4 regions of the Planococcus sp. BI3 genome follow, and region 3 is predicted to be linked to each of the others. Evidence: riboswitches for the same ligand, from Rfam matches in the RefSeq annotation. Region 3 holds a riboswitch; each other region holds the start of a gene.
The links. A riboswitch is a leader RNA that binds a small molecule or an ion and turns the genes downstream of it on or off. The one in region 3 is predicted to bind S-adenosylmethionine.
Positions count from the first base shown of each region.

Region 1 (5,654 bases), 1.5 Mb from region 3:
ACATTCTTGGATGTTATCAGCATTCCTTGGTGAAAAGAAGTAAAATAGAAGGATACAAGCGTACACTGAAATTTAGTGTACGCTTTTCTTATGGCATCGAGGTGAAGGAATGCAGTATCAGGATCTGAACGGGTATCCGTGTGAATTATCATTCGAAAAACATACATTCCCTTTAAAAAGTCGGCACGTGCTGGTGATTTGCCGGTATCAGGGAGAATGGGTTCTGACGAGGCATAACAAACGTGGTCTGGAATTTCCCGGCGGCAAAGTGGAAACAGATGAAAGTTTACAGGAGGCTGCTATTCGGGAAGTCTATGAAGAAACAGGTGCTCGCGTAAAACAATTGGAATGGTTCGCTGAATATGTGGTTTATTCGGAAAAACCGTTTTGCAAAACCGTTTTTGTCGGGGCAGTGGACAAGGTGGACCCGATTCCGCTGCTTGAAACACAAGGAATCATTTTGCTGGAGGAATTAGAGTTGGACGGCAGATTCAGTTTTTTAATGAAAGATGCTGGAATGAGGAAAATAATAGAGAAGGTGAAGCAATTTGGAAAATGGGACGATTGAAACGAAAAAACCTTATCCTTCGCCGAATCCGCATGTCCGTTTGACGGAAATTGTTTATTGGTCGGAGGGATTGAGGGTGAAGGGCATGCTGGCAGAACCGAAAGAGCCAGGGAGCTATAGCGGCATCCTGTATTTGAGGGGCGGCATCCAGTCGATCGGAATGGTGCGCCCGGCAAGGATCGCCCAATTTGCAGTGCAGGGGTTTGTTGTATTTGCTCCGTATTACAGAGGCAATCGGGGCGGGGAAGGCCGCGATGAATTTGCCGGTGCGGACCGTTGGGATGCAGTCCATGCGGTCGACGTACTGAAGAAATACAGCAACGGGAACGTGCACCTGCTGGCGTTTTCAAGAGGAGGCATCATGGCGTTATGGACCGCAATCCTGCGTCAGGATATCACGTCGCTCGTCACATGGGCAGGAGTTACAGATACGGTGCTGACCTATAAAGAGCGTCCAGACATGCGGCGCATGATGAAACGGCTCTATGGTGGTACACCCAATACGGCATTAGTTGAATACGAAGAACGCAACCCACTGCTGCGGATCGACGAAAGCGATGCACCGGTTCTGATTATCCATGGATTGAAGGACGAAAATGTCTTTCCTGCTCAGGCCTATCTGCTGGAAGAAGCGCTGAAACTAAATGGCCAGGAGCACGAAACCTGGTACTTCCCGGAGTATACACATTTCTTTCCGCCGGCGGCCAACCGCAATACAGTTAAAGCGGTCTGTAAATGGATGAGAGATAGAGAAGCGTAAGAAATTCCTGCAAAGGGTCTTATTACGCTCCAACCAGTCTGCTGAAGGTTGCCCATCAGCACGCAAAAAAAGCCCATTCGGATTTTACTCCGAACGGGCTTTTATTAACGTGCTTATTTTTGAAGCGGTCCGCCATGTGTCGTGATTTCAGGAGAAACGGTACCGAACTTCTGGAAGTTTTTCTGGAATGCCTGTGCCAATGCCAATGCTTTTTGATCGTAAGCTTCTTTGTCAGCCCATGCATTGCGCGGGTTCAACACTTCTGTTGGAACGCCTGGTACTTCTACAGGAATCTCAAGGCCGAAGAATGATTCTTTTTCAGTCGGGACATTGTTCAATTCGCCTTTGATGGCAGCGCGAACCATTGTCCGTGTGTAAGAAAGCTTCATGCGGCTTCCGACTCCGTATACGCCGCCAGTCCAGCCGGTATTGACAAGGAACACCTGAACGCCGTGCTCATCAATTTTTTTGCCGAGCATTTCAGCATAGACTGTTGCGTGCAATGGAAGGAACGGTGAACCGAAGCACGTTGAGAACGTTGCTTCAGGAGATGTGATGCCGCGTTCCGTACCAGCCAATTTCGATGTGTAGCCACTTAGGAAATGGTACATTGCCTGCTCTTTCGTCAACTTGCTGATTGGAGGCAGAACGCCGAAAGCATCTGCTGTCAGGAAGACGATTGTTTTCGGATGACCTGCTACAGAAGGGTCTACAATATTATCAATTGCCTGCATCGGGTACGCAGCACGTGTGTTTTCAGTCAGTGAATCATCGTCATAATTCGGGATGCGTGTATCAGGATCCACTACGACGTTTTCAAGAACAGAACCGAAACGGATTGCGTCATAGATCTGTGGTTCGTTTTCACGGGATAGATTGATGGTTTTTGCATAGCAGCCGCCTTCGATATTAAAGACGCCGTTATCAGACCAGCCGTGCTCGTCATCACCGACCAGTTTACGGTCACCATCAGCCGACAAGGTCGTTTTGCCCGTACCGGACAAGCCGAAGAACAAGGTAACATCGCCATCTTGTCCAACATTAGCTGAACAGTGCATCGGAAGGATGCCTTTTTCAGGCAACAGGTAGTTCATGATCGAGAAGATGGATTTCTTCATCTCGCCGGCATATTCAGTTCCGCCGATCAAAATGATGCGTTTTTCCATTGACACGATGATGAATGTTTCAGAAGCGGTGCCATCAACAGCAGGATCTGCCTTGAATGTAGGGGCATAGACCACAGTGAATTGAGCTTCATGCACTTTCAATTCTTCAGCCGATGGGCGGATGAACAATTGGTGGGCAAACAGGTTATGCCACGCGTATTCAGTGATTGTTTGGATTGGCACACGTGATTCGTGGTCAGCTCCGGCAAATCCTTTGAAAACGTAAAGTGCATCTTTGTCTTTTAGGTGCTTGATAACTTTAGCGTATAGTTTTTCAAAAACTTCGCTTGAAATTGGACGGTTCACATTGCCCCAGTCGACTTTGTTTTTAGAACTTTCTTCTTCCACAATGTATTTGTCTTTCGGTGAGCGGCCAGTGTATTTCCCTGTCTCCGCTGCTACAGCGCCTTCCCGTGTCAGTACCGCTTCACCGCGGGATGTTGCTGCTTCCACTAATTGTGGCACTGATAATTGAACATGTACATTTTGGCCAGTTAAAAGGTCCTTCAAATCGTTTGCAAAGTTCACTGAAGTCATATATATGTACCTTCCTTTTCTATTATTCCCATAGCGATGGGGAGGATGTATATTCGTTCATTAGTATAACACATTAGGTTGATTAGTCTATACTAATCCCTTGCAGAAATGAAAAAATTAAAAACGGGTTTTTTAGATCAGGTGGAAATCTAAGGGGTTGTGCGTAATAAAAGCTGGGCTGGAAGCCTCTATCCGCCAATCTGTTTCATCCCCATCCAATAGTTTTAACGGGTGAATTTCTTTATTTAATTCAATTGAATACTTTTATTTGCCAAAAATGTTGACAACTCCGTGCTATTTCCGTATGATGAAAAATTGAACGGATACTCTTATTCCGAGCTGGTGGAGGGGACAGGCCCTATGAAACCCGGCAACCTGCTGCGACCGCAGTGATGGTGCCAAACCTGAAACAAGGCTCACAGGCCTTGGATGATAAGAGTGAAAGGTGCTTATGATGATTCTCCTTTCCTCATGGTGAATGAGTGAAGGGATTTTTTTATGGAATGCCCTTAATCCTCGTGTGAAAGGCCACAAACGGCTTAAAGTTCAATCCGGATTTTGTCTGGAACGGACTTGACATGGGAAACGAGTACCGTATCAATTTCGAGAGCAATCTCGCAGGATATAAGGAGGAACATTTTTTGAAAAACCGTCGATTATTTACATCAGAATCAGTAACAGAAGGACATCCGGATAAAATCTGTGACCAAATCTCAGATGCTATATTGGATGCAATCTTAACCGAGGATCCAAACGCGCGTGTCGCGTGCGAAACGACTGTAACTACAGGATTGGTTCTGGTAGCAGGAGAAATCACTACTTCCACTTATGTGGATATCCCGAAAGTTGTTAGACAAACGATAAAAGAAATTGGATATACACGAGCTAAATACGGCTTCGACTCAGAAACTAGTGCGGTCCTTACAGCGATCGATGAGCAATCACCAGATATCGCTGCAGGAGTCAACGTGGCACTTGAAGCACGCGAAGGCAAAATGACAGATAAAGAATTGGATGAAATCGGAGCAGGCGACCAAGGGTTGATGTTCGGATATGCCAACAACGAAACAGAAGAATTAATGCCATTGCCGATTTCACTGGCACATAAATTGGCGCGCCGCTTGGCTGAAGTACGCAAGGAAGAAATTCTTCCCTATTTGCGTCCGGATGGCAAAACGCAGGTGACAGTTGAATATGATGAAAACAATAAACCACTTCGCGTGGATACGATTGTCATCTCTACTCAGCATCACCCGGAAGTAACGCTTGAGCAGATTCAACGCAATATCAAAGAATACGTCATTAAAGAAGTTGTTCCGGCAAAATGGATCGATGAAGACACGAAATACTTCATCAACCCAACTGGGCGTTTCGTAATTGGTGGACCTCAGGGAGATGCAGGCTTGACTGGCCGCAAAATCATCGTGGATACCTACGGTGGCTATGCTCGCCATGGTGGTGGAGCATTTTCCGGTAAAGATGCAACAAAAGTTGACCGTTCAGCAGCCTATGCTGCACGCTATGTAGCGAAAAACATTGTAGCAGCTGGCCTTGCAGATAAATGTGAAGTGCAATTGGCGTATGCAATCGGTGTGGCACATCCCGTGTCCATCGCTTTCGATACATTCGGCACCGGTACAGTGGATGAAGACAAATTAGACGATTTGGTTCGCGCGAATTTTGATTTGCGTCCTGCCGGAATCATCAAAATGCTTGATCTTCGCCGCCCGATCTACAAGCAGACTGCAGCCTACGGACATTTTGGCCGTACGGATGTCGATCTTCCTTGGGAACGCACCGACAAAGCAGCAATCCTGAAAGAACAAGCTGGCGTAGAAGCGGGCATCTAAAACTGAAAAGCAAAAAAGGACGGCCAGGCAGCGATGCCCGGCCGTCCTTTTTTTTATGAAGTGGAGCTTGTCTGCAGTTTATCAACGCGTTTTCCGATGGCTTCAATCAATTCAGCCGGGAGTGGAAAATTCATGGCTGCAGGATCTGACTGGACTGCGGCGATGATAGTCGGCAATGAATCCTCGGGAATATCAAATTTCGAGAAATCTTTCGGCAAACCGACTTGCTCTTGCATATTGCGGATTTTCTCCACCACTTCTTCAAGTAAAGTTTGTGGAGATTTATTGCGGATATCCAGATTCAAGGCTTGTGCCAGTCCTTCGATTTTTGGCAGGTACAACGCCGGAATCATTTCGATGACGTGGGGCAGGAAAACCGCATTCGCAAGGCCATGCGGTATCCGGTAAAGCGCCCCGTAAGCATGTGCCAGATTGTGGACCGGAATGGCGTTCAGCGCGAAGCTGAAGGCAGTGATGCCCATGGTGCTGGCTTGCAGCATCTCCATACGGGCTTTGACATTGCTGCCATTTTGTACGGCTTCCACGATGTTTTTTTCGAACATCCGGATGGTCTGAAGCGCATAGGCATCGGTAAAGCCGGTTGCTGTAGGCGACATCAAAGCTTCGATGGCGTGGGTCAATGCGTCGAAGCCGGTAAAAGCTGTGATGAACGGCGGCAACCCAAGGGTCAAGTCCGGATCCAGAACGGCCATATTGGCACTGATGAAAGGGTGGATGATATTCGTTTTGACTCTTTTTTCTTCATTATAGAT
Region 1 covers NZ_CM155266.1:1,288,872-1,294,525, reverse strand. The annotation lists gene AC1MEO_RS06505 (Dps family protein) at 1-43, shown strand, start outside; gene ytkD (RNA deprotection pyrophosphohydrolase) at 110-568, shown strand; gene AC1MEO_RS06495 (alpha/beta hydrolase family protein) at 549-1,328, shown strand; gene pckA (phosphoenolpyruvate carboxykinase (ATP)) at 1,442-3,031, opposite strand; SAM riboswitch class I at 3,358-3,470, shown strand; gene metK (methionine adenosyltransferase) at 3,673-4,881, shown strand; gene AC1MEO_RS06480 (iron-containing alcohol dehydrogenase) at 4,935-5,654, opposite strand, start outside.
Region 1: linked by a shared signal. The riboswitch ahead of metK (methionine adenosyltransferase) and the one ahead of mtnK (S-methyl-5-thioribose kinase) in region 3 are both predicted to bind S-adenosylmethionine.

Region 2 (5,654 bases), 730 kb from region 3:
CGCATCAAGCAATAACGGCGCGGTTGAAAATATCTCGAAAGAACTGCCGCAGGAAAAAGAAGCAATTCGCCCTCCATCCAAAGAGAACAAAAGTGATTTTCCAGAATATGAAAAGGCCTATGCAGAAAAAGCCGCCGAATTGGCATTTTTTCCGGAGACTGCCGAAAAAATGCTGGGTAAAGATGAGGGAGCTTGGGGACTGTTCTCGGGAGCGCTTGGCAAAGGAAAAAATATTTCTGATTTCAGTAAAGCGCTCATGGGATCGAAGGACGATTCGGACAGACTGATCAGCCAACTGCAGAAGACTGCCGCTGAAAGCAGCGCGAAAGACTGGCAACAGGCGGTAAAAGAATTCAAGGATCTGCATGCGTCAATTGAAGAAAAAAAGGCGAAGTTGCAAGAAGTGGCTGAGCAGTTCAACCAATTTGAAACAACTCAAAAGAGAGTGTTGGAGCTCAAAGCGAAGTTTGATGAAAACAAGCATGAAGAACTTACTGCAGCAGAAAACATTAAGCAATTGGAAATCAAACGGGAGCTGACGGAAAGTGAGTTGGCGGTTTCTCCCAATCTTCCGCTTTTCCAAAAGGTGCTCGGCAAAAAAGACGTGAAAAAAGATGAGATCAAAAAAGAGCTAGCTGAATGCCTCAATGAATTAAAAATACTGCATTCTAGACAATTCACGATTCAACAACAGCAAAAGGAATTGCAAGGGGAACAACAGCAGCTTGAAGAACGGCAGCAATCCTTTCTCAAGAAACTGGCAGATTATGATAAGCAGAGACTGGTTCTGCCAACTGCAGAATATTGGCAGAACCATACAGAAGCTTATGAAAAACGCCAGCGGGAGACAATTTGGCTGACGGATGAGCTGAATTTCGAACGCGGCTTATTGTTCTTGAAAGCAATGGAACTGCATAAGCTATTTCTGGCATTCAATAAAGAAACGGTAACCGTTGCATTGCGCCTATTGATGTCGCGGGATAAATTGAATCTGAATGATGAAGATCACGTCCGTTACCTCAAAAATATGTGGAACGTCATTCATTTGATCACACCGGTCGTGAGTACGACTTTCGCAAGCTTTTCATCGATGTATCGTGGAATAGACAAAGATTTTATTCAATACCTATTCATTGATGAAGCGGGGCAGGCGAGTCCCCAACAGGCAGCGGGTGCTTTGTGGAGATCACGAAAAGCCATAGTGGTCGGAGATCCGATTCAAATTGAGCCGGTGGTGACAATAGATCAGACGATTTTAACGGATATTCGCAAACATTATCAGTTGGAGGAAGATTTTATCGGTATTAGTGCTTCTGTTCAAAGTTTAGCAGATCGAGCAAATCCGAGAGGTACCTGGAAGATGGGCGGAGAATGGATCGGAACACCGCTATGGGTGCATCGCCGTTGCCTGGATCCGATGTTCTCGATCGCCAATGAAATCGCTTATGAAGGGAAAATGGTCTTGGCTGATGAAAGAACCGGAAAAGTTGCCTGGTATAACTGTGCAGGTAAGGCTGTGAATCGCCAATACGTCAGAGAGCAGGGAGACTTGATTGCCGAATTGATTGCCAAACACTGGTCAGCAGAAAGCAAAGAGCCTGATGTCTTTGTTATTACACCGTTCACTGCGGTTAAAGCAGGCTTGCAAGCGGCTGTCCGCAAAAAATTGCAATCATTGGCGATTGATCCCAAAAAAATCACCGACTGGACCAATAAATCCATCGGAACGGTCCATACTTTCCAAGGAAAAGAAGCAGAAATCGTTTATTTTGTAGCGGGGACAGATGCAGACAGTGACGGAGCTGCTCAATGGTCCTGCGCAAAACCCAATCTGCTCAATGTTGCAGTGACACGTGCAAAAAAAGAATTCTACATCATTGCCGACTATCAGCGCTTTTCAAAAAAGACTCATTATGAAACCATTGCGAAATATGTAGCAGTTCTGGAAGTTGAAGCTAAAGTGGAGCCAAGTGGAATCGCTCAATCCTGATGAGGCAACACTAAATCCCCGCAATTAACTTTCTTCGCAGGAGCATTGCCGGAAGTCGCTGAGCTGTTATTCGACAGCTGTTTTTAGGTCTGAATGATACATTGTGAAAAAAATCACAGAAATTTCATTGTTTTTCGACAGATTGGGTTGACCTGTTCCCTAGATACAGGTACCATATCTAGAATACTTAAAACTGAATAGTGAATTCTTATCAAGAGAAGTTGAGGGACTGGCCCGATGAAGCTTCAGCAACCAGCCGAAAGGTCAGGTGCTAAATCCAGCAGGCAAGCAATTGTCTGACAGATGAAAAGGAACGAGTTTGATATCGTAAAGCCTTCTTTTTCATGAAGGCTTTTTTTGTATATATGGGAGGTTGAGCAGATGGGTTTATTAGACGAATTAAAAAATCGGATTTTGACGGCGGACGGTGCCATGGGAACCTTGCTGTATTCGTACGGCATTGAGTATTGCAACGAGGAGTTGAATCTGCAGCGTCCGGAAGTGATCGAGAAGATCCACCAGGATTACATCAAAGCGGGAGCCGATATCATCCAGACCAACACATATGGAGCAAATGCGGCAAAACTGGCCCGTTACGGATTGGAAGAACAGGTCGCGGATATCAACAGAGCGGCTATTGGAATCGCTAAACGGGCGGCGGCACCAGGCGGGCAATTTGTGTTCGGAACCATCGGCGGAATCCGGGGAATCCGTAAAAGCGACGCCACATTGCAGGAAATCATTGCGATGGTCGACCAGCAGGCAAACCATCTGCTGTCGGGTGATCCGGACGGCCTGCTTTTGGAAACCTATTACGATTTCGAAGAGTTGGCGGCGACAGTCAAGCACCTGAAAGGGATGACTGACACGCCATTGATCGCCCAAGTGTCCATGCATGAGCCGGGCATCCTGCAAAACGGTATGTCGTTGAACGATGCCCTGCATCAACTGGAGGCGCTTGGAGCCGATATTGTCGGCGTCAACTGCCGTCTTGGCCCGCACCATACCATCCAGGCTTTTGAAGAAGTCACCTTGCCTGAAAAAGCATTTCTGTCAGCTTATCCGAACGCCAGCCTGCTGGATGTGGAAGATGGCCGGATTGTTTATGAATCGGAAGCGGATTATTTCGGACGCGCTGCTTTGCTATTGAGAGAAGAAGGCGTCCGTTTGATCGGTGGCTGCTGCGGCACAACGCCGAAGCATATTGAAGCGGTGAAAAAGCATCTCGGCAATTTGCCGCCGATCGTCCATAAGGAAGTCACCAAAAGAAAACCGATTGTCATCCGTGAAGCGGAAGTGCTGGAAGTTAAGCCGCTCCATGAAAAAGCTAAAACGGAACGGACCATCATCGTGGAGTTGGATACGCCGCGCCACCTGGATACCACCAAATTCCTGGAGGGCTCGGCCGCTTTGAATGATGCCGGGGTGGACGCCATCACGATGGCGGACAATTCGCTGGCATCGCCGCGCATCAGCAATATGGCGATGGGATCGATCCTCAAACATAAGCAAGACATTCGGGCGCTTGCCCACATCACCTGCCGCGACCGCAACCTGATTGGCCTGCAATCGCATTTGATGGGGCTCGATGCGCTCGGAATCCATGATATACTCGCCGTGACGGGCGATCCGACCAAAGTCGGTGATTTCCCGGGAGCGACCAGCGTCTATGACGTGTCGAGCATGGAATTGATCCAGCTGATCAAAAAGCTCAATGAAGGCATTTCATTTTCCGGCAAGCCTTTGCGGAAAAAAGCCAACTTCTCGGTAGCGGCGGCATTCAACCCGAATGTCCGTGTACTGGACCGGGCAGTGGCAAGACTTGATAAGAAAATTGAAAGCGGTGCGGATTATTTCATTTCGCAGCCGGTTTACACAAAAGAGAAAATCGTAGAAATCCACGAAGCGACCAAACACCTGGAAACGCCGATCTTTATTGGCGTAATGCCGTTGACCAGCATCCGCAGTGCAGAGTTCCTGCACAATGAAGTGCCGGGCATCAAGCTGTCGGAAGATGCACTGGAACGCATGCGCGCATGCGGTGAAGACAAAGAGCGCGCAACCGCAGAAGGCATCCAGATTGCGAAAGAATTGATTGATACGGCGGCGGAGCTGTTCCATGGCATCTACTTGATCACGCCATTTGTCCGTTACGATATGACCGTGGAATTGATTCATTACATCAGACAACTAGATCAACAGAAAGAGAGAGATGCCAGCCATGCCCAAACATCTTATTGAACAGCAGCTTGAAAAAAGAATATTGATCATCGACGGAGCCATGGGAACCATGATCCAAAACGTCGACCTTTCCCCAGAAGACTTCGGGGGCGAAGAGTTTGACGGTTGCAATGAATACTTGAATATTGTCCGTCCGGATGTCATTGAAGACATCCATACCGCCTATCTGGAAGCCGGAGCTGATATTCTCTGCACCAATACCTTTGGCGGCACGCCGATCGTCTTGGATGAGTATGGCATTGGCGACCAGGCAGCAGAAATCAACCGGCGCGGAGTGGAAATCGCCAAAAAGGCGGCAGCCGCTTTTTCAACACCGGAATGGCCGCGTTTTGTGGCAGGGGCTATCGGGCCGACGACAAAAACCCTGTCGGTAACCGGGGGCGCAACATTTGATGAAATGCTGGAAAACTTTTATGTACAGGCCGAGGCATTGATTGAAGGCGGCGCAGATTTAATCCTGCTGGAGACAAGCCAGGATATGCTGAATGTCAAAGCTGCAACGATCGGCATCAAAAAAGCTTTTGAAGAAACCGGGATCGAATTGCCGATCATGGTGTCCGGAACCATCGAACCGATGGGCACAACACTTGCCGGCCAAAGCATCGAAGCATTCTACATCTCGATTGAACATGTTAAACCCCTGTCGGTCGGTTTGAACTGTGCAACGGGACCGGAATTCATGACGGACCATATCCGTTCGCTGTCTGAGCTGTCGGACGGCTATGTCAGCTGTTACCCGAACGCCGGCTTGCCGGACGAAGATGGGCATTACCACGAAACACCAGAATCGTTAGCGAAAAAACTGCGGGGCTTTGCGGATAAAGGCTGGTTGAATGTAGTGGGCGGATGTTGCGGAACAACCCCTGCGCACATCAAGGCAGTGCGTGAAGCGATGGAAGGTCTGGCGCCAAGAAAGCCGGATCCTGTCGAGCACGGCCATGTCGTGTCCGGTATAGAAGCATTGCAATACGATGAAACCATGCGTCCCCTGTTTATCGGAGAGCGGACCAATGTCATCGGCTCCCGCAAATTCAAGCGTCTGATTGTTGATGGGAAGTTTGAAGAAGCGTCTGAAATCGCTCGCGCACAGGTGAAGAATGGTGCGCATGTCATCGACATCTGTCTCGCGAACCCGGACCGGGACGAAGTGGAGGACATGACCCACTTTATGAAAGAAGTCGTTAAGAAAGTCAAAGTGCCGTTGGTCATCGATTCCACGGATGAAGAAGTGATCGAAGTGGCGCTGAAATATTCCCAGGGGAAAGCCATCATCAACTCAATCAACCTGGAAGACGGGGAAGAGCGTTTTGATGCGGTGATGCCGCTTGTGAAAAAATACGGTGCGGCAGTTGTTGTCGGAACCATCGATGAGCCAGGCATGGCGGTTACGCGTGAGCGGAAACTGGAAATTGCACAACGTTCG
Region 2 covers NZ_CM155266.1:2,025,945-2,031,598, reverse strand. The annotation lists gene AC1MEO_RS10095 (DEAD/DEAH box helicase) at 1-1,990, shown strand, start outside; SAM riboswitch class I at 2,196-2,300, shown strand; gene AC1MEO_RS10090 (bifunctional homocysteine S-methyltransferase/methylenetetrahydrofolate reductase) at 2,372-4,231, shown strand; gene metH (methionine synthase) at 4,212-5,654, shown strand, end outside.
Region 2: linked by a shared signal. The riboswitch ahead of AC1MEO_RS10090 (bifunctional homocysteine S-methyltransferase/methylenetetrahydrofolate reductase) and the one ahead of mtnK (S-methyl-5-thioribose kinase) in region 3 are both predicted to bind S-adenosylmethionine.

Region 3 (5,654 bases):
GCTGCTGAAGCCACCCAGGGGCTGTTTTCTTTTTGCATCAATTGCAGATCTTCATCACTCATGTCGATGCCGTACACTTTGATATCCGTACGCCCTGCTTGTTCAATGGCACGGACGGCGCCTTTTGCAAACTCATCCCAAGCCGCCCAGACCGCTGTGATTTCCCCTTCATTCGGGTATTGCTTCAACACAGCTTCCATCTGTGATTGGGTATCCAATGCCGTGTTGTTGGTGGCAGCACCGAATGCCGTCACTTCTGTAATGCCCGGATTGTCCGTCAGGAATTTTTCATACGCCACCTGGCGTCTTTCCATTGGCGCAAAGCCCGCTGTCCAAATTTTGACGATATTGGCTTCACCATTATTGTCTTCTGCCAGTTTTTCCAAAGTCATCTCAGCCATTTGCTGATCGCCCTGTTCCAAAGAAACAACGCCTTCCGCATCGATTCCTGCATCAAACGCCACTACCGGAATTCCTGCTTCAAGTGCTTTTTCAACGCCTTGGCTCAACGCTTCTTTTGTTCCATGGTCGATCAAGATGCCATCGACTCCTTGATTGATGGCTGCATCCAGGTTGGAGGCCATTTTCGCCAAATCTCCTTCAGAAGTGAAAACGGTCGCTTTGCCGCCGAATTTCTCAACCTGTGCTTCTACGCCCGCAATGTATTGAGCGGAAAATGTGCCTAAGTTAATTTGCATGACCAACGCGATTTCCTTGCCAGCAAGCGGATGATCTGATGCTTCGGCTTCGGTATCTGAAGAAGTTTCTTCTTCGGTGACGTCCCCTTGCGGTTGGCAGGCAGCCAATAAAATACTGATAAATAAGAGTGCGGCAAGCAGCCAAATGGATTGTTTTTTCATAGTCTTTCTCCTTTCCCTGCAGATGCTCTTAGCAAATCAGGGATGTTTTTTTGATAACCTTCAGTAATGATGCCTTTTTCAGTGATAATTGCTGTAATGAGATGTGCCGGTGTTACATCAAATGCCGGATTAAATACTTTTGTGCCGATTGGTGCCACCGGTTGGCCGTTCATATGGGTGATTTCTTCCGAGTGGCGCTCTTCGATTGGAATCGCAGTGCCGTCTTCAATCGACAAATCGAAAGTCGAGGCCGGCGCCGCCACATAAAACGGAATATTGAATGCGCTCGCCAATAAAGCCAAATTATAAGTTCCGATTTTATTGGCCGTGTCGCCATTTGCCGCAATGCGGTCCGCGCCGACAATGATGGCTTCAATTTCTTTAGCTCTAATAGTATGTGCCGCCATGCTGTCGGTAATCAGCGTGACGTCGACTCCCGACTGCTGCAGCTCCCATACCGTCAAGCGTGCGCCTTGATAAAGCGGCCTGGTTTCACAGGCAAACACTTCAAATTCTCGGCCGCGTTCGCTCCCAAGATGGAATGGCGCTAAGGCGGTGCCGTATTTGGCCGTAGCAATCGAACCTGCGTTGCAGATGGTCATGACACGCGTTTGCCCCTGCAGCAAGACCAGCGCATGTTCACCGATGCTGCGGCAGGACGCTTCATCTTCCCTGTGGATCTTCACAGCTTCCGCCAGCAGCAACAGTTTGGCTTGGGGCACGTTCTCCGCTTCGCTTAATTTATCTTTCAGACGGCGGAGCGCCCAGCCAAGGTTGACTGCAGTCGGCCTTGAAGAATTCAAGTACGCCGCATCTTTTTCGACATATTGCTGGAAGGCTTCCAGTGAATCCGTGTCATGCCGCTTGGCTCCGACGGCCAGTCCGTATGCCGCGGTAATGCCGATCGCGGGAGCTCCGCGAACCTTCAATGAAAGGATGGCATCATAAACGTCTTCCACGGTTTCAAGTGTCAAATATTCAATGGCATGCGGCAGTTTTTGCTGATCCAGGATGGCCAGCAGCTGGCCATCCCATTTGATGGATAAAGGAATGCTCATGTGCGCGCCTCCTCCAGAATTTGCAGTACATCCCCGATTGATGTGGTTTCTTGACGCTGCAGAATCAAAGCCCGGCCAGTATCCAAAGCCTGTTTCTTAAAAGTGATTCTTTTTTCCGTGTCTTCGATGCTGTCCAGATCTTTGACATGCGCCAAGCCGATCGTCCGGCGGATCAATTCACAGCCTGCAAATCCAGCCGCATCTGCCAGTACTTTGCCAAGCACGTATTCCAGGTAGCCTTCAGTTTCCTTGAACGATTCGACGCTGTGGTTTTTCCACAACCCGGAAAATGCAGCAGCAAAAACTTCCCATGTTTTTCCGATATCCTCCACGATTACCTGGCGATCTTCGCCTTCGCGTGTGATGGACTGGAAAATCAAGTTGGCCAGGAACAAGCCAACATCAAACCCGATCGGACCGTAGAAACCAAATTCCGGATCAATCACTTTGGTTTCGGTCTGGCTCGCAAAAATACTGCCTGTATGAAGATCGCCATGCAGCAGCGCTTCCGCTTCGGTCAAAAAGCTCTTCTTCAACTTCGCCACTTCCAGCTGCAGCTTCCCATCGCTCCAAATCGCCTCTGCCGCTGCTTGGAGCTGCGGTTCGTAATCATTGGTGTCGAGGTCAAAGAACGGATCCGTAAAAATGAGGTCTTCTGTAATTTTGCACAACTCAGGATTGGAAAACTCTGCAGCCAAGCGCTTTTTTTCAAAAGGATGCAAGCCGTAATCCGATGTATGAAATAAAGTCAGTGCCAAGTATTCGCCAATATCCTGGGGCAGTCTCGGGAAATTCCGTCCGTTGACCAAACCCTCCCGCGCAATCTCCAAGTGGGATAAATCCTCCATCACAGTAATGGCCAGTTCCTCATCTGTTGCGTAAACAACCGGTACCAAGGATGGAACAAATTCTCCATGCTTTTTGAGGACATTTGCTTCAATTGTTGCCCGCTTTAACGTCAACGGCCAGCTTTCGCCGATGACCTTGGCATAAGGCAGTGCCTGCTTGATGATCAACCGCTTCCCTGTATTCGGGTCTTCAATTTGGAAAACATAATTCAAATTGCCATCGCCGATTTCCCGGCAAGCTAATTGGGCAGCAGGATCAAATGTATGGCCAGCTTTCGCCAAAGCAACGGCTGTCTCTTCGGTTAATGCCTTATAAGTGGTCGGAACAGTAAGAGTCATCATCTATCTTCCTTTCTTCTGCAATATAAAAAGCCTCTTTCATAAAAAGAAAGAGGCCAGAATAAGAGATCCCATGCCTCTTATCTTTCAGAAAATAAATTTCTGATGGAATTAGCACCGTGCCTTGCAGGATTTTCATCCTGGCGCCTGGGCGCCCCGTCTCACAACGGTATTACGGTCGGTTGCTGGGCGTCATCGGGCCAAAATCCCTCTGCCAGCTCTTGATAAGAGTACTGCGTGTTATTCAATTTAAGTTATGCAGAGAATCCTATCACGATTCAGAATTGACTGTCAATCCATTTTCCCAATAAAAACAATTTTGCAATAACAGTGTTGACAGATTTCTGCACACATGAAATAATCAGAATTACTTTACTCTATTAAATCGAATTATTATTTTGGATTGAACCTATAAAACTGTTTCACCCAATTTCATATCTTTCTTATTCAGAGCAGGTGGAGGGACAAGCCCTATGATACCCGGCAACCGGTCCAATGATGGACACGGTGCTAATTCTTGCAGCCAGAACCGATGGCTGAGAAATAAGAAGTTGTTAACGCCCTTAACCTCTTCTTATTTGAAGAGGTTTTTTATTTTTTAAAAATTGCATGGGAGTGTGGAATAGATGAGCTTATTGACTGCTACTTATCAAGTGTATGGAAAGCCCGGTTCCTTCGGGGAAAAGGCGGAAGGCATCGCTTTGGGCTTGACGATCGGCTCTTGGACAGATTTGCCGCTGCTTGATCAGGCACAATTGAAACACCATAAGGGGCATGTTGTCTCCATCGTAGAATTCGCGGAAGACAGCCATCCATTGAAGCCGGAGCTGATAAAAGCAGAACTCGAAATTGCCTACCCGAGCATCAATTTCTCAGCCGACTTGCCTGCCATCCTGACTACGGTTTTCGGCAAACTATCTCTGGATGGCGAAGTGAAGCTATTGGATTTGGATTTCAGCCATGACCTGCTCAGCCACTTTCCCGGTCCGCGCTTCGGCATAGAAGAAATCCGCAATACACTCGGCGTAGCTGGAAGGCCGCTTCTGATGAGCATATTCAAAGGCGTCATCGGCCGCGACATGGATTTTTTATCCGCTCAATTGCGCGAACAGGCATTAGGCGGCGTAGACCTCGTTAAAGACGACGAAATTTTATTTGAAAATCCGCTGACTCCATTCGAAAGCCGCATCATCACAGGGAAACGGGTGCTGGAGAATGTCTATGAGGAAACGGGCCATCGCACATATTATGCAGTGAACCTGTCGGGCAGAACTTCCGACCTGAGAGGTAAGGCACGAAAAGCACGCGAGCTTGGAGCGGATGCCTTATTGTTCAACGTCCACGCATACGGGCTCGATGTGCTGCAGGAATTGGCGGAAGATGATGAAATCGGTTTGCCGCTGATGGCGCATCCGGCATTCAGTGGCGCTTTCACTTCATCCCCGTTTTACGGGCTTGCTGCGCCGCTCGCACTCGGAAAGCTGGTCCGCTATGCCGGTGCAGATTTCTCCCTGTTCCCTTCTCCTTACGGCAGTGTTGCATTGGAAAAAACAGCTGCTCTTGCACTCGGCAAGGAACTGATTAGGGACAGCCCATTGAAACGAAGCTTCCCAGTGCCTTCTGCCGGCATCCATCCGGGGCTTGTGCCTTTACTGCTGGCAGATTACGAGATAGATAGTGTCATTAATGCCGGCGGTGGAATTCACGGACATCCGGCTGGTGCAGCTGGGGGCGGCCGTGCCTTCAGACAGGCAATAGATGCGGTGCTGCAAGGAGAAACCCTGCAGGATGCCGGCAAACAGCATAAAGAATTACAAACTGCACTTGAGTTATGGGGGTGAAGAGATTGAACAAACCGATTATTTTTTGCGATTTTGACGGTACGATTACCGCCAACGATAATATCATCGCCATCATGAAGAAATTTGATCCGCCGGGCTGGGAACCAGTCAAAGACCAAATCCTCGACCAATCCATCTCGATACGTGAGGGTGTAGCGAACATGTTTTCCCTGCTCCCTGTTTCGGCAAAAGACGAAATCATTTCATATGTTTTGGAACAGGCGGAAATACGGGAAGGTTTCAGTGACTTTGTCGCTTATACGAGAAAACAGGAACTGCCTTTATACATTGTCAGCGGTGGAATCGACTTTTTCGTCTATCCGCTCCTTGAACCTTTCGGACCTCTTGACGGCATCTATTGCAACGGTGCCGACTTTTCAGGAGACCTCATCAAACTGGAATTCCCGCATGGCTGCGATGAAAAATGCAGCAGCCAGGGCTGTGGATGCTGTAAGCCATCCGTCATCCGGGAAATTTTGGATACCGGCACGAAAAGCATCGTCATCGGGGATTCCATCAGTGATTGGGAAGCAGCCAAAAAAGCCGATTTCGTCATCGCCAGGGATTTATTGGCGGAGAAATGCCAAGAGGCTGGCATCGCTTACGAACCATTTGAAACTTTCAACGAAGTCATTGCGATTGTCGATGACTATATAGGAGTGAAGTCATGACTGCATTGCGGGAAAAATGGCTGGAACTGGCGGATGT
Region 3 covers NZ_CM155266.1:2,760,031-2,765,684, reverse strand. The annotation lists gene AC1MEO_RS13885 (sugar ABC transporter substrate-binding protein) at 1-860, opposite strand, end outside; gene mtnA (S-methyl-5-thioribose-1-phosphate isomerase) at 857-1,918, opposite strand; gene mtnK (S-methyl-5-thioribose kinase) at 1,915-3,105, opposite strand; SAM riboswitch class I at 3,183-3,336, opposite strand; SAM riboswitch class I at 3,546-3,655, shown strand; gene mtnW (2,3-diketo-5-methylthiopentyl-1-phosphate enolase) at 3,732-4,946, shown strand; gene AC1MEO_RS13865 (2-hydroxy-3-keto-5-methylthiopentenyl-1-phosphate phosphatase) at 4,952-5,617, shown strand; gene AC1MEO_RS13860 (methylthioribulose 1-phosphate dehydratase) at 5,614-5,654, shown strand, end outside.

Region 4 (5,654 bases), 370 kb from region 3:
TGTCCCCCACATCATTGCGGAGGCCGGGCCAATCCGCCTTTAAATGAAAACTATGCAATGCCATATCCATTCTCTCCTTTGTATACTCATTTTTTGTAGTTCCATCCATTTTGGTTAATGATGGATAAGGAAGATGCCTATATAACAGAGGAAGCATGGTATGTAGACAATACTCTTCTGTTCAATAATATTTACTTCTTTCATTATTTCAGTCACAGTAGAATTAACGCAAGCAATAGGAGGAACATCCAATGAATGTCATTATACGACAAGCGCGTCCGGAAGACGCAGAAAAAATAGCACCGCTCATCATCAATGCCATCGGCAACATCGCCAACCATATGACGGCGCAAAAAGAGCCGGCAGCGGTACTGGAAAAAGTGGCAGATATGATCCGCGGTGAGCATACGCGCCATAGCCACCGATATACTTACACAGCTCTAGTAAATGGAGAGATTGCCGGCGCGTTGGTGCTGTATCACGGCAATCAAGCCGAAGCCCTGGATCGCTTCTTGATCGAACAGCTCCAAAAGCAAGGCCACGAGCGGACAATCGAACCCGAAGCCCATCTGGATGAATGGTATATCGATACCGTCTCAGTCGATCCCGCCTGCCAGGGGCAAGGAATCGGCTCCAAGTTATTCGAATTTGCAGAAGAACGGGTTCTTTCTCAAGGAGGCGGCAAGCTCTCGCTGAACGTTGATATCGATAAAGAGGGAGCGATTCGCTTATACAAACGCCTCGGCTATTCCATTTCCGAACCCTGGACCATCATCGGTGAACCTTTCCACCACATGGTCAAGCTAGTTTCCTGAAAGCACTATTTGATGGTGAAGCCTTTTTAATATAGACAAAAGCCGCTCCAGATTTTCTCGGGAGCGGCTTTCTGTCTAGGAACTGTTATTCGGCCATCCATTCCGGCTTGCCGAATCCTTCAAATTCCGCATCAATTACAGCTTCAAATTCAGCAGATTCCACAATTTCCACTAAGTCAGCAGCCAATTCACTGTCTTCATTTTCAGCATTGACCGCCACAACATTGCGGTATTGCTCGGGCATGTTCTCAAGTGCCAACGCGTCAAGCAGATCCATCTCCGCAGCGATTGCAAAGTTTCCAGGTACTGCCGCTAAATCAGAGCCGTCCACTGCACGCGGCAACTGGCCCGCTTCAATTGGCTGGAACTCCAGGTTTTTCGTATTCGTTACGACATCTCTTTCCGAAGCCTGCAGAACTTCCGCTTCCGGATCCATTTCAACCAAGCCTTCATCCTGAAGCATCAAAAGGGCACGTGCACCATTTACCGGATCGTTCGGAATCGCGATGGTCGCTCCATCTTCCACTGCTTCCAATGAATCGTATTGGTTTGAATAGATGCCCATAGGCGCTGTCGGCACAGTGATCAATGCAGAAAGGTCCATGCTGTTCTCTTTTTCGAAGTTTTCCAGGTAAATCGTGTGCTGAAACAGGTTGGCATCGATATCTCCGCCATCAAGCGCTACGTTCGGCTGAATGTAATCGCTGAATTCCACCAGTTCCACTGTATAGCCTTTTTCCTCCAGGCCAGGTACGATTGCCTTGCTCAGCATGTCGCTGTATGGTCCTGCGGTTGCCCCTAATTTAATCTCTTTCGAAGCTTCTTCTGTCGTTCCTGCAGAGTCGCTTTCTTCTCCGCCGCCGCATGCTGCCAAAACCAATGCACTCGCTGCCAATACTAATCCTAATTTTTTCATGTCATTCTCCCCTTATCGTTTATCGATGGCTTTCGCTGTGTAATCTCCTGCCTGTTGAATCAATTGGACCAGCACAATCAAAATGACGACTGTGACAACCATAATGGTATTGTCGTACCGGTAATAACCGAAGCGGATGGCTAAATCTCCAATGCCTCCGCCTCCCACAACGCCAGCCATGGCCGAATAGGCAACCAGGCTGATGATGGTCAATGTAACACCCTGGATAATGCTCGCTTTCGCTTCAGGAAGCAGAACATCTTTAATGATCATCCACGGTGTAGCGCCCACTGCAATCGCTGCTTCGATGACTCCTTTGTCGATTTCACGGAGTGAGTTTTCCACAATCCGTGCGAAAAAAGGAATCGCTGCAACCGATAAAGAAACACTTGCCGCAATCGGACCGATTGTCGTTCCTGTAATGAATTTCGTCAATGGGATGAGTGCCACCAATAGAATGATAAATGGAATGGAACGCACGATGTTGACAACAAAACCGACCACCGCATTGACCGGCCGATTTTCGAGGAACAAGCCGCGGTCTGTAATGAATAACAGGATCCCCAATGGCAGGCCAACAATCAGCGCCACACCCAATGAAATGCCGATCATCGTCAATGTCTGAAAAAAAGCAGTCTGTATTTCCGGCCACAATTCAATAATCCGTCCCCATTCAATGCCCATTCGGAATCACCTCCACAATTGCTGATCTGCTTTCCATATACTTTAATGCGTCCATAACCGCGGTAGAAGCACCTTTCAACTCCATGATGAAAATGCCAAGAGGCTGTTCCTGAATATACTCAATCGCTCCATGCAAAAAGTTTCCTTTGACCGGATAATTCTGCAGCATATCGGAAATCACACCTTCTCCAGCCACACCGCCTTTGAACAGCACCTTCACCAGCGTACCCGTAAATTCGCTCAGGATATGCTCTGGAACATTGAACGATACAACACTGGAAATGAATTCCTTGGTCAATTCTTTTTGGGGATCGGCAAAAATATCATAGACCTGCCCTTCTTCGATGACGCGTCCCCCTTGCATGACGGCCATGCGGTCACAGATTTCCTTGACGACATTCATTTCATGCGTGATGAGGACAATGGTGATATTCAATTTACGGTTGATGTCTTTCAATAGACGCAAAATGGACAACGTCGTATTGGGATCAAGTGCAGATGTGGCTTCATCGCACAGCAGCACGGCCGGATTGTTCGCCAGTGCCCGCGCAATGCCGACGCGCTGCTTTTGGCCACCGCTCAACTGTGCCGGATAAACATCCCGCTTGTCAGATAAGCCGACCATTTCCAGCAGCTCTTCTACACGGCTTTTGATGCTTTTGGGTGGTGTTCCTGCTGCGCGAAGTGCAAAAGCGATATTGTCGTAAACTGTCTTTTGGCTGATCAGATAAAAATGCTGGAAAATCATGCCGATCTTCAAACGGGCTTTTCGCAGCTGGTCTCCATTCAGTTGGGTCAGATCTTTGCCATCTACTGTAACGCTGCCAGAGGTCGGCCGTTCCAGCAGGTTAATGCATCGGATCAAGGAACTTTTTCCGGCACCGGAATAGCCGACAATGCCAAAAATTTCGCCTTTGCCAATTTCCAGTGAAACATTGTCCACTCCGGTGACTGTGCCATGCTTAGTTGTGTAAGTCTTCGTCAATTTCTCAATCTGGATCATAGCGTCCTCCCGGCAATAAAAAGATGCCTCTTTCATCAAGAAAGAGGCATCGAAAATTTTAAGTTCTCGACTTATCTTCCGGAACGTTTTCACATTCCGCAGGACTTGGCACCTTCCCAGTCGGGGGTTGCCGGACGTCATAGGGCCTACCCCTCGGTCTCTCTTGATAAGTTTACGTTATTTGATTGAATTTTATGTTACAGACATTCGTGCAGAGTGTCAATCTACTTTTTGAACTTTTCATACAATTTCTCACGGCGGTCTTCAAAAACCGGAATCCGCTTCCGGACTTCCTCCACTTCAGCCAAATCGATATCGACGTAAGCGACGCCTTCGTCTTTCTTCATGTCGAGGCGAACTTCTCCCCACGGTGCAATTGCCATCGTGCTGCCGCCGAATTCATTGTTCGGATCGCTGCCGATGCGGTTCACTGCCACAATAAAGCATTGGTTCTCGATCGCGCGCGCCTGCAACAGGATGCGCCAATGGTCAATTCGTGCTTCCGGCCATTCGGCTGATACAAAAATAAGTTTTGCCCCGTTTAGCGCCTGCGCGCGGATCCATTCAGGGAAACGGATATCATAGCAGATGACTCCGCCGTAAACGGTATTTTCCAACTCGAATGTGCCCAGTGATTCGCCTTCTTCAAGGTGGATATGCTCGTCCATCAAACCGAAGCGGTGCGCTTTATCATATTCTGAAACAAGCTTGCCGCTTTTATCGACGACATACATCGTGTTATAGAAACCACCCTTTTTTTTCGTTGAAACAGATCCGCCGACAATATTGACCTTGTGTTCTTTTGCAAAACTCTTCAGCAACTCCACGGTCCGGTTCGAGCTGTCTGCAAGTGTGCCCAGCTCCGTCAATGCGTATCCCGTATTCCACATTTCGGGCAGGACGATCGTTTCCGCTCCACCATCGGCTGCTTCTCTTAAATAGTCCATGACTCGCTGATAATTCAGTTCCGGCTCTCCAAAAGCGATATCCATCTGAACGCATGCAATTTTCATATGTTTCTCCTCCACTAGACAAGTTACCTTCAACTCTATAAGATTTGGGGTAGATGTGCAATTATTTCGAAAACAAGGAGAATTATATGGAATTTTCAAATCGCCTGCAAAACCTGCCTACCCAATTTTTTGCTTCATTGGTCGCTAAAACAAGTAAAGCCATCGCCGAAGGACGCGACGTCATCAACCTTGGCCAGGGCAATCCTGACCAGCCGACGCCCGACCATATCATCAAGGCACTGCAAACCGCAGCGGCTGATCCAAAAACACATAAGTATTCGCCGTTCCGCGGCATTGCTGAGCTGCGCCACGCTGCAGTGGATTTCTACAAACGCGAATACGGCGTGGACATCGACCCCGATCTTGAAGTCGCCATCCTGGCTGGAACAAAAATCGGGCTTGTTGAATTGCCATTGGCGCTGCTGAATCCCGGGGACCTGCTGCTTTTGCCGGACCCTGGCTATCCCGATTACCTGTCCGGGGCCCCACTCGCCGACATCGACTATGAGCTGATGCGGCTAGATCCTGAAAACGGCTATTTGCCGGATTATAGCAAGTTGCCCGAATCCGTCCGCTCAGGTGCCAAGCTGATGTATTTAAACTACCCGAACAACCCGACAGGCGCAGTGGCGAATGGAGACTTCTTTGATGAGACCGTCGCTTTTGCAAAAGACAACGGCATTGCCGTCGTCCATGATTTCGCTTATGGAGCTGTCGGCTTCGAAGGGAAAAAACCGGTGAGCTTCCTGCAATCCGAAGGCGCCAAAGAAGTCGGCATCGAGATGTATACTTTATCGAAAACCTATAATATGGCCGGCTGGCGCATTGGATTTGCGGTCGGACACTCAAAAATGATCGAAGCCCTGAACCTGATCCAGGATCATCTATTTGCCGGATTGTTCCCAGCTGTCCAAATGGCTGCCGCCGAAGCTTTAAGTGCGGATCAGCATTGCGTGGATAATTTAGTGGATCTCTACGAAAAACGCCGCAACGTCCTGGTCAAAGAGTGTGCGCGCATCGGATGGGAAATTGAAGCTCCACAAGGCTCCTTTTTTGCCTGGCTGCCGGTTCCAAAAGGCTTTACCAGTGTTGAATTTGCAGATTTCCTGCTTGAAAAAGCGGACATTTCAGTTGCTGCCGGCAGCGGATTCGGCGCTGGCGGAGAAGGATTTGTCCGTGTCGGATTATTGGTAGATGAAACCCGTATCACCGAAGCGATGGAC
Region 4 covers NZ_CM155266.1:3,134,547-3,140,200, reverse strand. The annotation lists gene AC1MEO_RS15725 (OsmC family protein) at 1-64, opposite strand, end outside; gene AC1MEO_RS15720 (N-acetyltransferase family protein) at 252-815, shown strand; gene AC1MEO_RS15715 (MetQ/NlpA family ABC transporter substrate-binding protein) at 901-1,731, opposite strand; gene AC1MEO_RS15710 (methionine ABC transporter permease) at 1,744-2,415, opposite strand; gene AC1MEO_RS15705 (methionine ABC transporter ATP-binding protein) at 2,405-3,418, opposite strand; SAM riboswitch class I at 3,487-3,591, opposite strand; gene AC1MEO_RS15700 (carbon-nitrogen family hydrolase) at 3,643-4,431, opposite strand; gene AC1MEO_RS15695 (aminotransferase class I/II-fold pyridoxal phosphate-dependent enzyme) at 4,518-5,654, shown strand, end outside.
Region 4: linked by a shared signal. The riboswitch ahead of AC1MEO_RS15705 (methionine ABC transporter ATP-binding protein) and the one ahead of mtnK (S-methyl-5-thioribose kinase) in region 3 are both predicted to bind S-adenosylmethionine.